DNA from 2 places in the Microbacterium sp. Nx66 genome. Region 1 is predicted to be linked to the other one. Evidence: predicted binding sites of a transcription regulator. Region 1 holds the regulator's gene; the other holds the start of a gene.

Region 1 (5,021 bases):
ACCATCCCGATCCTTCCCGGCATCATGCCGATCACCTCACCTGCCCGGCTGGCCCGGGTGCTGGAGCTCACGGGGGAGGACCTGCCGAGTGAACTCTCGGTCGCCCTCGACGTCGAGCCCACCGCCGAGGGGCGCCGGGAGATCGGGATCTCGTGGGCCGCGCGCCTCGCCGCCGACGTCGTCGCCGGCGGCGCCCCCGGCGTCCACCTGTACGCCTTCAACCAGCACGAGACCGTCCTGACCGTCCTCGCCGAAGCCGGCATCGTCCCGGCGCTCCGGCACTAGTCCCCGCCGAAAGGAAACACCATGACCGCATTCCCCGAGGGCACCATCCTCGGCTATCCCCGCATCGGCCGCCGCCGCGAGCTCAAGAAGGCCGTCGAGGCGTTCTGGGCGGGCCGCATCGACGAGCAGGAGCTGGAGCGGACGGCAGCGGACCTGCGCGCGGCGACCCGTGAACGCCTGGCCGCCCTCGGCCTCGGTCGCACGGACTCGTCGATCCCGGAGTCCTTCTCGTTCTACGACCAGGTGCTCGATGCCGCCGCCACGGTCGGCGCCATCCCCGCGCGCTTCGACGACCTGCGGGAGGCGGACGGGACGATCGGACTCTCCGCACTGTTCACCGTCGCCCGCGGCGAGGGGGAGCGCGCGCCGCTGGAGATGACGAAGTGGTTCGATTCGAACTACCACTACCTCGTGCCGGAGATCGGCCCGGAGACGGCGTTCTCCCTCGCCAGCGACCGGCTGGTGCGCGAGGTCGCCGAGGCCGCGGCCGCCGGATTCGTCACGCGTCCCGTGGTCGTCGGACCGGTCACGCTGCTGGCGCTCGCGAAGGCGTCGGACGACGCGCCGGAGGGCTTCGAGCCGCTCTCGCGTCTGGAGGACGTGCTGCCGGTCTACGTCGATCTGCTCGTCCGCCTGCGCGCCGCGGGTGCCGAGTGGGTGCAGCTCGACGAGCCCGCGCTCGTCAGCGAGTCGCTGCCGGCCACGACCGCCCAGCTCGCCTCGGCGGCGGAGCGCGCGCTCGCGGTGCTGGGCAGCGCCGAGGAACGTCCCTCGATCCTCGTCGCGGCCCTGTATGCGAGCCTCGGCGAGACGTTCGGGACCGTGGCCGCGGCCCCCATCGAGGCGATCGCCGTCGACCTCGTGCGCGGTGCCATCCCGGAGGCGGTGCCTGGCCTCGAGGGCAAGACCCTCGTCGGCGGTGTGATCGACGGTCACAACATCTGGCGTGGCGACCTCTCCGCGGCGTTCGACTCCCTGGCGGCGCTCCGCGCGCTCGGTGCTCCGGTGTCCGCGGCCACCTCGACCTCGCTGCTGCACGTGCCGCACGACGTGCAGGACGAGACCGCGCTCGACGAGCGCCTGGTGTCCTGGCTCGCGTTCGCGGACCAGAAGGTGCAGCAGGTCGTGACCCTCGCCCGCGGTCTGTCCGAAGGGCGCACGGCGATCGCGACCGAGCTGGACGCCGCGACCGCTGCGCTGCAGGATCGCCTGAGCGCTCCCGGCGTGCGCGACGGTGCGGTGCGTTCCCGTGCGCTGACCGACGCCGACTTCGCCCGTGCTCCGTACGCGGAGCGGGAAGAGGCGCAGAATGTCCTCGGCCTGCCGGTGCTGCCCCTGACGACGATCGGTTCCTTCCCGCAGACCGGCGACATCCGCCGCGCACGCGCGCAGTTCCTCCGCGGCGAGATCCCCGAGGACGACTACGAGGAGTTCCTCCGCCGTGAGGTCGCCGCGGTCGTCTCGCTGCAGGAGGACCTCGGCCTCGACGTCCTCGTGCACGGCGAACCCGAGCGGAACGACATGGTGCAGTACTTCGCCGAGCACCTCGACGGCTTCGCGGTCACGCAGCACGGCTGGGTGCAGTCGTACGGCTCGCGAGCCACGCGTCCGTCGATCCTCTGGGGCGATGTCTCCCGCCCGGCGCCCATCACGGTCGCCTGGTCGGCATACGCCCAGTCGCTCACCGCGAAGCACATGAAGGGCATGCTCACGGGGCCGGTCACCATCCTCGCGTGGTCCTTCGTCCGCGACGACCAGCCTCTGGGGGAGACCGCGAACCAGGTCGCGCTCGCCCTCCGCGACGAAATCGCCGATCTGGAGGCCGCGGGCATCCAGGTGATCCAGGTCGACGAGCCGGCGCTGCGCGAGCTGCTGCCGCTGAAGCAGACCGACCAGCCCGCGTACCTGGACTGGTCCGTCGCCTCGTTCCGTCTGGCGACGGGCGGTGCCGCGGCGGCCACGCAGGTGCACACCCACCTCTGTTACTCGGAGTTCGGCGTCGTGATCGACGCGATCCGTGCGCTCGACGCCGACGTGACGTCGATCGAGGCGGCCCGCAGCCGCATGGAGGTCGTCGCGGACATCGCCGAGGTCGGCTTCGACCACGGCATCGGCCCCGGTGTCTACGACATCCACTCGCCGCGTGTGCCGACGGTCGAGGAGGTCGAGTCCCTGCTGCGTCGCGCGGTCGAGGAGATCCCGCTCCGTCAGCTCTGGGTGAACCCGGACTGCGGCCTGAAGACCCGCGGCTACGCCGAGACCACGGCATCGCTGCGGAACATCGTCGAGGCCACCCGCCGGGTGCGCGAGGACGTGGTGGTCACCGCCTGACACTCCTGCTCAGCGAAACGACGAAGGCCCTCCCGGTGCACCGGGAGGGCCTTCGTCGTGTGTCTCAGACGGCGCGCATGACCGCGACGACCTTGCCGAGCACGACGGCTTCGTCGCCCAGGATCGGCTCGAACGCGGAGTTGCGGGGGAGCAGCCAGGTGTGGCCGTCGCGACGACGAAGCACCTTGACGGTGGCCTCGCCGTCGAGCATGGCGGCGACGATCTCGCCGTTCTCCGCGGTGTTCTGCGACCGGACCACGACCCAGTCCCCGTCGCAGATCGCGGCGTCGATCATCGACTCGCCGGAGACCTTGAGCATGAAGAGGTCGCCCTTGCCGACGAGCTGCCGGGGGAGCGGGAAGATCTCCTCCACCTGCTGATCGGCGGTGATGGGCACGCCGGCGGCGATGCGGCCGACCAGCGGGACCAGGGCGGCGTCGCCGACCGGGGTCGCCACATCCGCGGGGTTCTCCGCACCGGTGCCGGGGAGGTCGATGAGGACCTCCATGGCGCGCGTCTTGCCCGGGTCGCGCCGCAGGTAGCCGCTGAGCTCGAGCTGACCGAGCTGGTGCGTGACGCTGGACAGCGACTTGAGTCCGACGGCATCGCCGATCTCGCGCATGCTCGGCGGGTAGCCGTTCTGTGCGATGGAGGTCTGGATGACCTCGAGGATCGCCATCTGCTTCGGGCTGAGGCTCTTGCGACGGCGGGTGCGCGGCGCCTCGGACTCGAGGGCTGAGGTGTCGCTCATGGTGCTCCTTCACTGCGTGATCCGACGTGCCGCTTCGAATGTCGGTGGCCCGTGGTGGGGTGTCCTTATCGAAACCGTATCCGAGAAAAGCGCGGATCTGGAAGATCTGTTCGAGCGTGTCGGGCGATTCGCGGGCCGCGGTTTCGAAGACAGCTTGACAGATGTTCGAACTCGAAGATATCTTCGGAACGTAGCTTCGCATCCACGGCTCCCGGCCGAGGCGCGGATGCGAAAGCTACGCCAACCTCCCCGGGCTCCGGCGCCGGGACAGTAAGGAGCAGACATGAGCAGCATCAGCCTCAGCACCGCGACCGCCTTCCCGGCATCGGCCCGTCCGGCCACCCGGCTGCGGATCACGGCACGCGGTCGCCGCGCTCTGCTCGCGCTCGCCTCGGTCCCGCTCGCGGCGGGCATCGCCTTCGCCGCCATCAGCGGGGGCAGTGCGATCGCCTCCGGCGCGGACGCACCGGCCGTCTCCGTCGAGACCGTCACGGTCATGCCCGGCGACACCCTCTGGTCGATCGCGAGCAGCATCGCCCCCGAGGCCGACCCCCGCGAGGTCATCGGTGAGATCAGCCGCATGAATCTCCTGCGCGGCGGCGAGCTGCAGGTCGGTCAGGAGCTCGCGCTCCCGGCCCGCTACACCGACTGACGCGGAGCCCGAGTCTTCCGATCCGGTCGTCACGATGACCTCGGCTCTCCGTGCTCCTCTTAAGATGGGAAGGGTGACCTTCTCCCTCAACGATCTCCCGCTCCGCGACGATCTGCGCGGACTCACCCCGTACGGCGCGCCCCAGGCCCCGCTGCCGGTGGCTCTGAACGTGAACGAGAACACGCATCCCGTTCCCGACGAGGTCGCCAGCGACATCCTCGATGACATCGCCGTGGCGATCCGGGACGTGAACCGGTACCCGGATCGTGAGTTCACGACGCTGCGGGAGGCCTTCGCCGACTACCTGGGTCACGGCCTCACGCCGGAGCAGATCTGGGCGGGAAACGGCTCCAACGAGGTGCTGCAGCACATCTTCCAGGCTTTCGGCGGTCCGGGCCGCACGGCATTCGGCTTCGGCCCGACGTACTCGATGTACCCGCTCATCGCGAAGGGCACAGGGGCGTCGTGGATCGCCGGCACCCGGCAGCCGGACTACACCGTCACCGCGGAGGAGGCGGCGGAGCAGGTCCGTGCGGCCGACCCGGACATCGTGATCCTCTGCTCGCCGAACAATCCGACGGGCACGCCGCTGGGGCTCGACGTGGTGGAGGCCGTCTACGACGCCGCCCGTGGCGTGGTGATCGTCGACGAGGCCTATCAGGAGTTCGCGCCGCGCGATGCCCCGTCTGCACTGACTCTGCTGGAGGGCCGGCCGCGGCTGGCGGTCTCCCGCACCATGAGCAAGGCCTTCGCCTTCGCCGGTGCCCGCGTCGGCTACCTCGCCGCCGACCCCGCGTTCATCGACGCGCTGCGTCTGGTGCGCCTGCCCTACCACCTGAGCGCCCTGACGCAGGCGGCGGCCGTCGCCGCGCTCCGCAATGCCGACGTCATGCTCGGGATGGTGCAGGAGATCGTGGAGCAGCGCGACCGGATCACGGCCACGCTGGAGGCCCTCGGCTACACGCCCCACCTCTCGTGGTCCAACTTCGTGCTGTTCGGCGG
Region 2 (5,021 bases), 770 kb from region 1:
TTCACCCGTGGAGACGAGCACCTCGACCTCCCGGCCGACCTGCTTCCGGTTCTCCTCCAACGAGATGCGCTCCTGGAGCGCGATCAGCCGGTCGTAGCGGGCCTGCACGACCTCCTTGGGCACCTGATCCGGCATGGTGGCCGCGGGGGTCCCTTCGCGGATCGAGTACTGGAAGGTGAAGGCTCCGGAGAATCGGGACTGCTCGACGACGCGCATCGTGTCCTCGAAGTCCTCCTCGGTCTCGCCGGGGAAGCCCACGATGATGTCGGTCGTGATGGCCGCGTGCGGGATGCGTTCCCGAACGCGGTCCAGGATGCCGAGGAAGCGCTCGCTGCGGTACGAGCGCCGCATCGCCTTGAGGATCCGATCGCTTCCGGACTGCAGCGGCATGTGGAGCTGCGGCATGACCGCGGGGGTCTCCGCCATCGCGTCGATCACGTCGTCGGTGAAGGCAGCGGGGTGCGGGCTCGTGAAGCGGATGCGCTCGAGGCCCTCGATCTCACCGGCCGCACGGAGAAGCTTGCCGAACGCCTGACGGTCCCCGAACTCCACCCCGTAGGAGTTGACGTTCTGCCCGAGGAGTGTGACCTCGATGGCGCCGTCCTCGACGAGAAGACGGATCTCGTTGAGGATGTCGCCCGGTCGACGGTCCTTCTCCTTGCCGCGGAGACTGGGGACGATGCAGAACGTGCAGGTGTTGTTGCAGCCGACGGAGATCGACACCCAGCCGCTGTGCGCGGAGTCGCGCTTGGTGGGGAGCGTCGAGGGGAACACCTCGAGGGATTCGAGGATCTCGAGCTCCGCGTCGCCGTTGTGACGGGCGCGCTCGAGCAGACCGGGCAAGGAGCCCATGTTGTGGGTACCGAAGACCACGTCGACCCAGGGCGCCTTGTCGAGCACGGCCTGCTTGTCCATCTGCGCGAGGCAGCCGCCGACCGCGATCTGCATACCGGCCTTGCGCCGCTTCACGGCAGCTAGATGGCCGAGCGTTCCGTAGAGTTTGCCGGCAGCGTTGTCCCGCACGGCGCAGGTGTTGATGATCACCACATCGGCCTCGGTCCCGGCGTCGGCACGGATGTAGCCGGCACTCTCCAGAGACCCTGACAGGCGCTCGGAGTCGTGCACGTTCATCTGACAACCGAACGTGCGCACTTCGTACGATCGCTGGCGCCCGTCATCGTCGACGGCCGCTGACGACGCGCTGATGATCGTCGGTTCGCTGCGGGGGATAGTCATGATGTTCCCATTGTACGAGCGTCACCGAGAGGCGACCGCGTGCGGCTGTCAGTCGGAATCCACGAACCGGACGCCGGAGACGCCGCTACCGAAAGACGCCTCCCGCAGCGCCGTCTTCGCGGCGTTCATGGCGACGGAACCGGCGTACCCGCGGCGCGACAGCTGCCCGACCAATCGCCGTAGTGCCGCGTCGGGATCGAGGCGGCTCATCGAGCGCGCTTTGGTCCGTGCGAACTCCAGCGCCCGCTCCGCGTCATCGTCCGGGAGCTCGTCGAGAGCGGCATCGATGACCTCACGAGGAATGCCCCGCTGTGCCAGCGCCCGGGACAGCGCGACCCGGCCCTGGCCCTTGCGCTCGACCCCGGCCGTGACGAGGAGCTCGGCGAGTACCGCATCGTCGAGATAGCCTCGCCGCATGAAGTCGTCGATGACGTCTTCGATCGCGTCTGCGGCGAGCCCATGGCCCTTCAGCACCAGCCGCGCTTCGGAGACGGACAGCGATCGCGTACGGAGCTTCCGCACCAACGACTCCTCCGCCGTGGTGCGGACCTCCTCCGCGGAGGGCGCGCTCTCGCCGGCCTCTCCCCCACCGTCCGACCGGGACGTGTCACCCACTGCACGCAGCCTGGTCTTCTTCGCACCCGCGGTCCCGCGTGCGGGATGACGTGCGCTGGGAGAACCGTCGTCGTCAGCAGTCCGCTTCCCGGCTGTCGCGGGATCGTCCCAGGTCGACCGCCAGAGTCCCGCAGCGTCCGTAGACGGCGCCGACCGGCCGTGCCGACCGGGCGACGCGCCGCTCGCACCGCCATCCGCCGGGCGCTCGGCACGCGCGGGGCCGCCGAAGAGAGGGATGATGGGGGCGATCCGCTCGGAATCGCCCCCACGCTGATCACTCATCAGGCCGGGCGACGCTCGGCCAGCTCATCAGCACCCGGAGCCGCGGCCGGGCCGCCGATACCGAGCTTCTGCTTGATCTGGCTCTCGATCGCCAACGCGATGTCCGCGTTGTTGAGCAGGAACGTCCGCGCGTTCTCCTTGCCCTGGCCCAGCTGATCGCCGTCGTAGGTGTACCACGACCCGGACTTCTTGACGATGCCGTGCTCGACGCCGAAGTCGATCAGACTGCCCTCGCGGGAGATGCCGACGCCGTAGAGGATGTCGAACTCCGCCTGCTTGAAGGGCGGGGCCATCTTGTTCTTCACGACCTTGACCCTGGTGCGGTTTCCGACGGCGTCGGTTCCGTCCTTCAGCGTCTCGATACGACGGATGTCCATGCGGACCGACGCGTAGAACTTCAGCGCCTTACCACCGGCGGTGGTCTCGGGAGAACCGAAGAAGACGCCGATCTTCTCGCGCAGCTGGTTGATGAAGATCATGGTGGTGTTGGTCTGGTTCAGCCCACCGGTGAGCTTACGAAGGGCCTGCGACATGAGTCGCGCCTGCAGACCCACGTGCGAGTCACCCATCTCGCCCTCGATCTCGGCACGGGGCACGAGCGCTGCCACCGAGTCGATGACGATGAGGTCGATGGCTCCGGAGCGCACCAGCATGTCGGCGATCTCCAGCGCCTGCTCACCCGTGTCGGGCTGCGAGACGAGAAGGGCGTCGATGTCGACGCCGAGCTTCGCGGCGTAGTCGGGGTCGAGGGCGTGCTCGGCGTCGATGAACGCCGCGATGCCGCCGGCCCGCTGGGCGTTCGCGATGGCGTGCAGCGTCAGCGTCGTCTTACCCGAGGACTCCGGGCCGTAGATCTCGACGATGCGTCCACGCGGCAGACCTCCCACGCCGAGAGCGACGTCGAGGGCGATGGAGCCGGTGGGGATGACGGCCACAGGGGCGCGCTCATCGCTGCCCAGCCGCATGACCGAGCCCTTTCCGAACTGGCGGTCGATCTGAGCGAGGGCTGTCTCGAGGGACTTCTCGCGGTCGGCGGGTGATGGCATGGTGTGCTCCTTCTGCGCGTGTGCTGCCGCCTGTAGGCTGTCGCGGCTCTTCCGGCTGGAAGGAACTCTCCGACAAGGCGTATGGCTTTTCAGCCTGGCCCTCACGGTACGGCGGGCCTCCGACATTCGGTCGCAGGAGCCGGGGATCGTGGGGATCAGATCCGTCTGACCACTTGTGCAGAAGACTACGCCCGCTTCGAACAGATTTTCGACACCACGCCGGGACCGGCGTGTCGGACATCCGCACACCGGGACGTGACCGTCATCGCCCTCGCGGCTCCAGGCGCCCGACGCCGTGACGGCGCGACTCCGGGACGTCCATGTCCGCGCAGAGCGCCAACCAGATGTCCCGCGGCGGCACCCCGGCGTCGAGCGCTTCGAGCGCGGTGCGCCCGTCCATCCCGGACAGCACGAGGTCGTTCACCAGAGACGATGCTCGGGCGTGGAACTCGGCGTCGACGGCGCGCAGGAACTCACTGCGTCGCATAGAGGGGATCTCCGGGACTCAGCGGAGCGAGAGCTCGGGTTCCACGGACGCGACCAGGTCGTCCGGAACGACGTCCGGGAAGACCTGGATACCCTCGAGGACCGAGATGCGGTCCCCGACCTCGCGCATGATCGTGGAGATGGGGACGTCGAGCGCCTCCGCCACCGAGGCGAGGATCTCGCTCGAGGCCTCCTTCTGACCGCGCTCGACCTCACTGAGGTAACCGAGAGCGACCGAAGCCTTGCTCGCGACCTGGCGGAGCGTCCGCCCCTTCTGCAGACGGAAGTCCCTCAGCACGTCGCCGATCTCCTGTCGTACAAGAATCATCGGAACCTCCTCCGCAGTTCATGGATCGGGGTCTCCCCCGAAGAGACGGCCAGTCTAGTCCTCCTGGCTTGCACAGAATCTACCCTTGCACTCTGTGGTTTGAATGTGAGCACATCCGTATCAACATGACGCTGCACGTCCCTATTCCCGCAGTGCGGCGGCCATCACGTCGAGGACGGCCGCGACCGTCTGCGCCCGCACCGCGTCGCGGTCGCCTCCGAAGCGGAACTGCTCGGTGCGGCTCATGGTCGGCGTCACCACTCCGATGTGGACGGTACCCACAGGTTGGCCGTCCGGGGACTCCGGCCCCGCGATCCCGGTGGTGGACACTCCGACGTCGGCAGGGCGCCCGTCGACCGCGACGGCCTCTCGCACACCGGCGGCCATCTGCCGCGCGACCTCCGCGTGCACCGGCCCGTATCGTTCCAGAAGCTCGGCATCGACCGCGAGCAGGGTGTGCTTGACCGGGGTCGCGTAGGCGACGACGCCGCCGAGAAGCACCGCCGAGGCGCCGGGGACCGCGACGAGCGCCGCAGACACCGCACCGCCGGTGAGGGACTCCGCGACGCCGAGCGTCCAGCCCCGCCCCCGCAGAGCGGTCAGCGCCTCGGTCGGCGTCGTCCCGCTCATCGGCTCTGACGGGCGCCGCGGACCTGCGCGACGATGTAGTCGATGCCGCTGACCACGGTGAGCACCAGAACGATGAACATCAGAACGGTGGTCACGACGGTCCAGGGCCCGAGACCGATGAACACATGCAACGGCAGGAGGGCCCACCCGAGAGCGACGCCCTGGAACGCTGTCTTGATCTTGCCCATCCAGGCGGCCGCCACCACGTGCTCGCTCGCGACGACCAGGCGATGGATGGTGATCCCCCACTCGCGGACGAGGATGACCGCGACGATCCACCAGGAGACCTCGCCGAGGATCGCCAGCCCTACGAATCCCGCGCCGGTGAGGAGCTTGTCCGCGATCGGATCCCACAGCTTCCCGAAGTCGCTGACGATGTCGTACCGGCGGGCGAGATA

Evidence for each region. Region 1 encodes LexA, which represses DNA repair genes until DNA is damaged. Its sites were predicted from a motif close to TCGAACANNTGTTCGA; they were not measured.
Region 2: a site for LexA is predicted at 3,376-3,391, ahead of recA (recombinase RecA). Genes of this name have one in related genera too.

The regions. Positions count from the first base shown of each region.
Region 1 covers NZ_LR880474.1:2,272,739-2,277,759, reverse strand. The annotation lists gene MICNX66_RS10855 (methylenetetrahydrofolate reductase) at 1-285, shown strand, start outside; gene metE (5-methyltetrahydropteroyltriglutamate--homocysteine S-methyltransferase) at 307-2,616, shown strand; gene lexA (transcriptional repressor LexA) at 2,681-3,367, opposite strand; gene MICNX66_RS10840 (LysM peptidoglycan-binding domain-containing protein) at 3,651-4,019, shown strand; gene MICNX66_RS10835 (histidinol-phosphate transaminase) at 4,084-5,021, shown strand, end outside.
Region 2 covers NZ_LR880474.1:1,507,098-1,512,118, reverse strand. The annotation lists gene miaB (tRNA (N6-isopentenyl adenosine(37)-C2)-methylthiotransferase MiaB) at 1-1,236, opposite strand, end outside; gene MICNX66_RS07065 (regulatory protein RecX) at 1,285-1,851, opposite strand; gene recA (recombinase RecA) at 2,133-3,179, opposite strand; gene MICNX66_RS07055 (DUF3046 domain-containing protein) at 3,442-3,666, opposite strand; gene MICNX66_RS07050 (helix-turn-helix domain-containing protein) at 3,685-3,993, opposite strand; gene MICNX66_RS07045 (CinA family protein) at 4,135-4,623, opposite strand; gene pgsA (CDP-diacylglycerol--glycerol-3-phosphate 3-phosphatidyltransferase) at 4,620-5,021, opposite strand, start outside.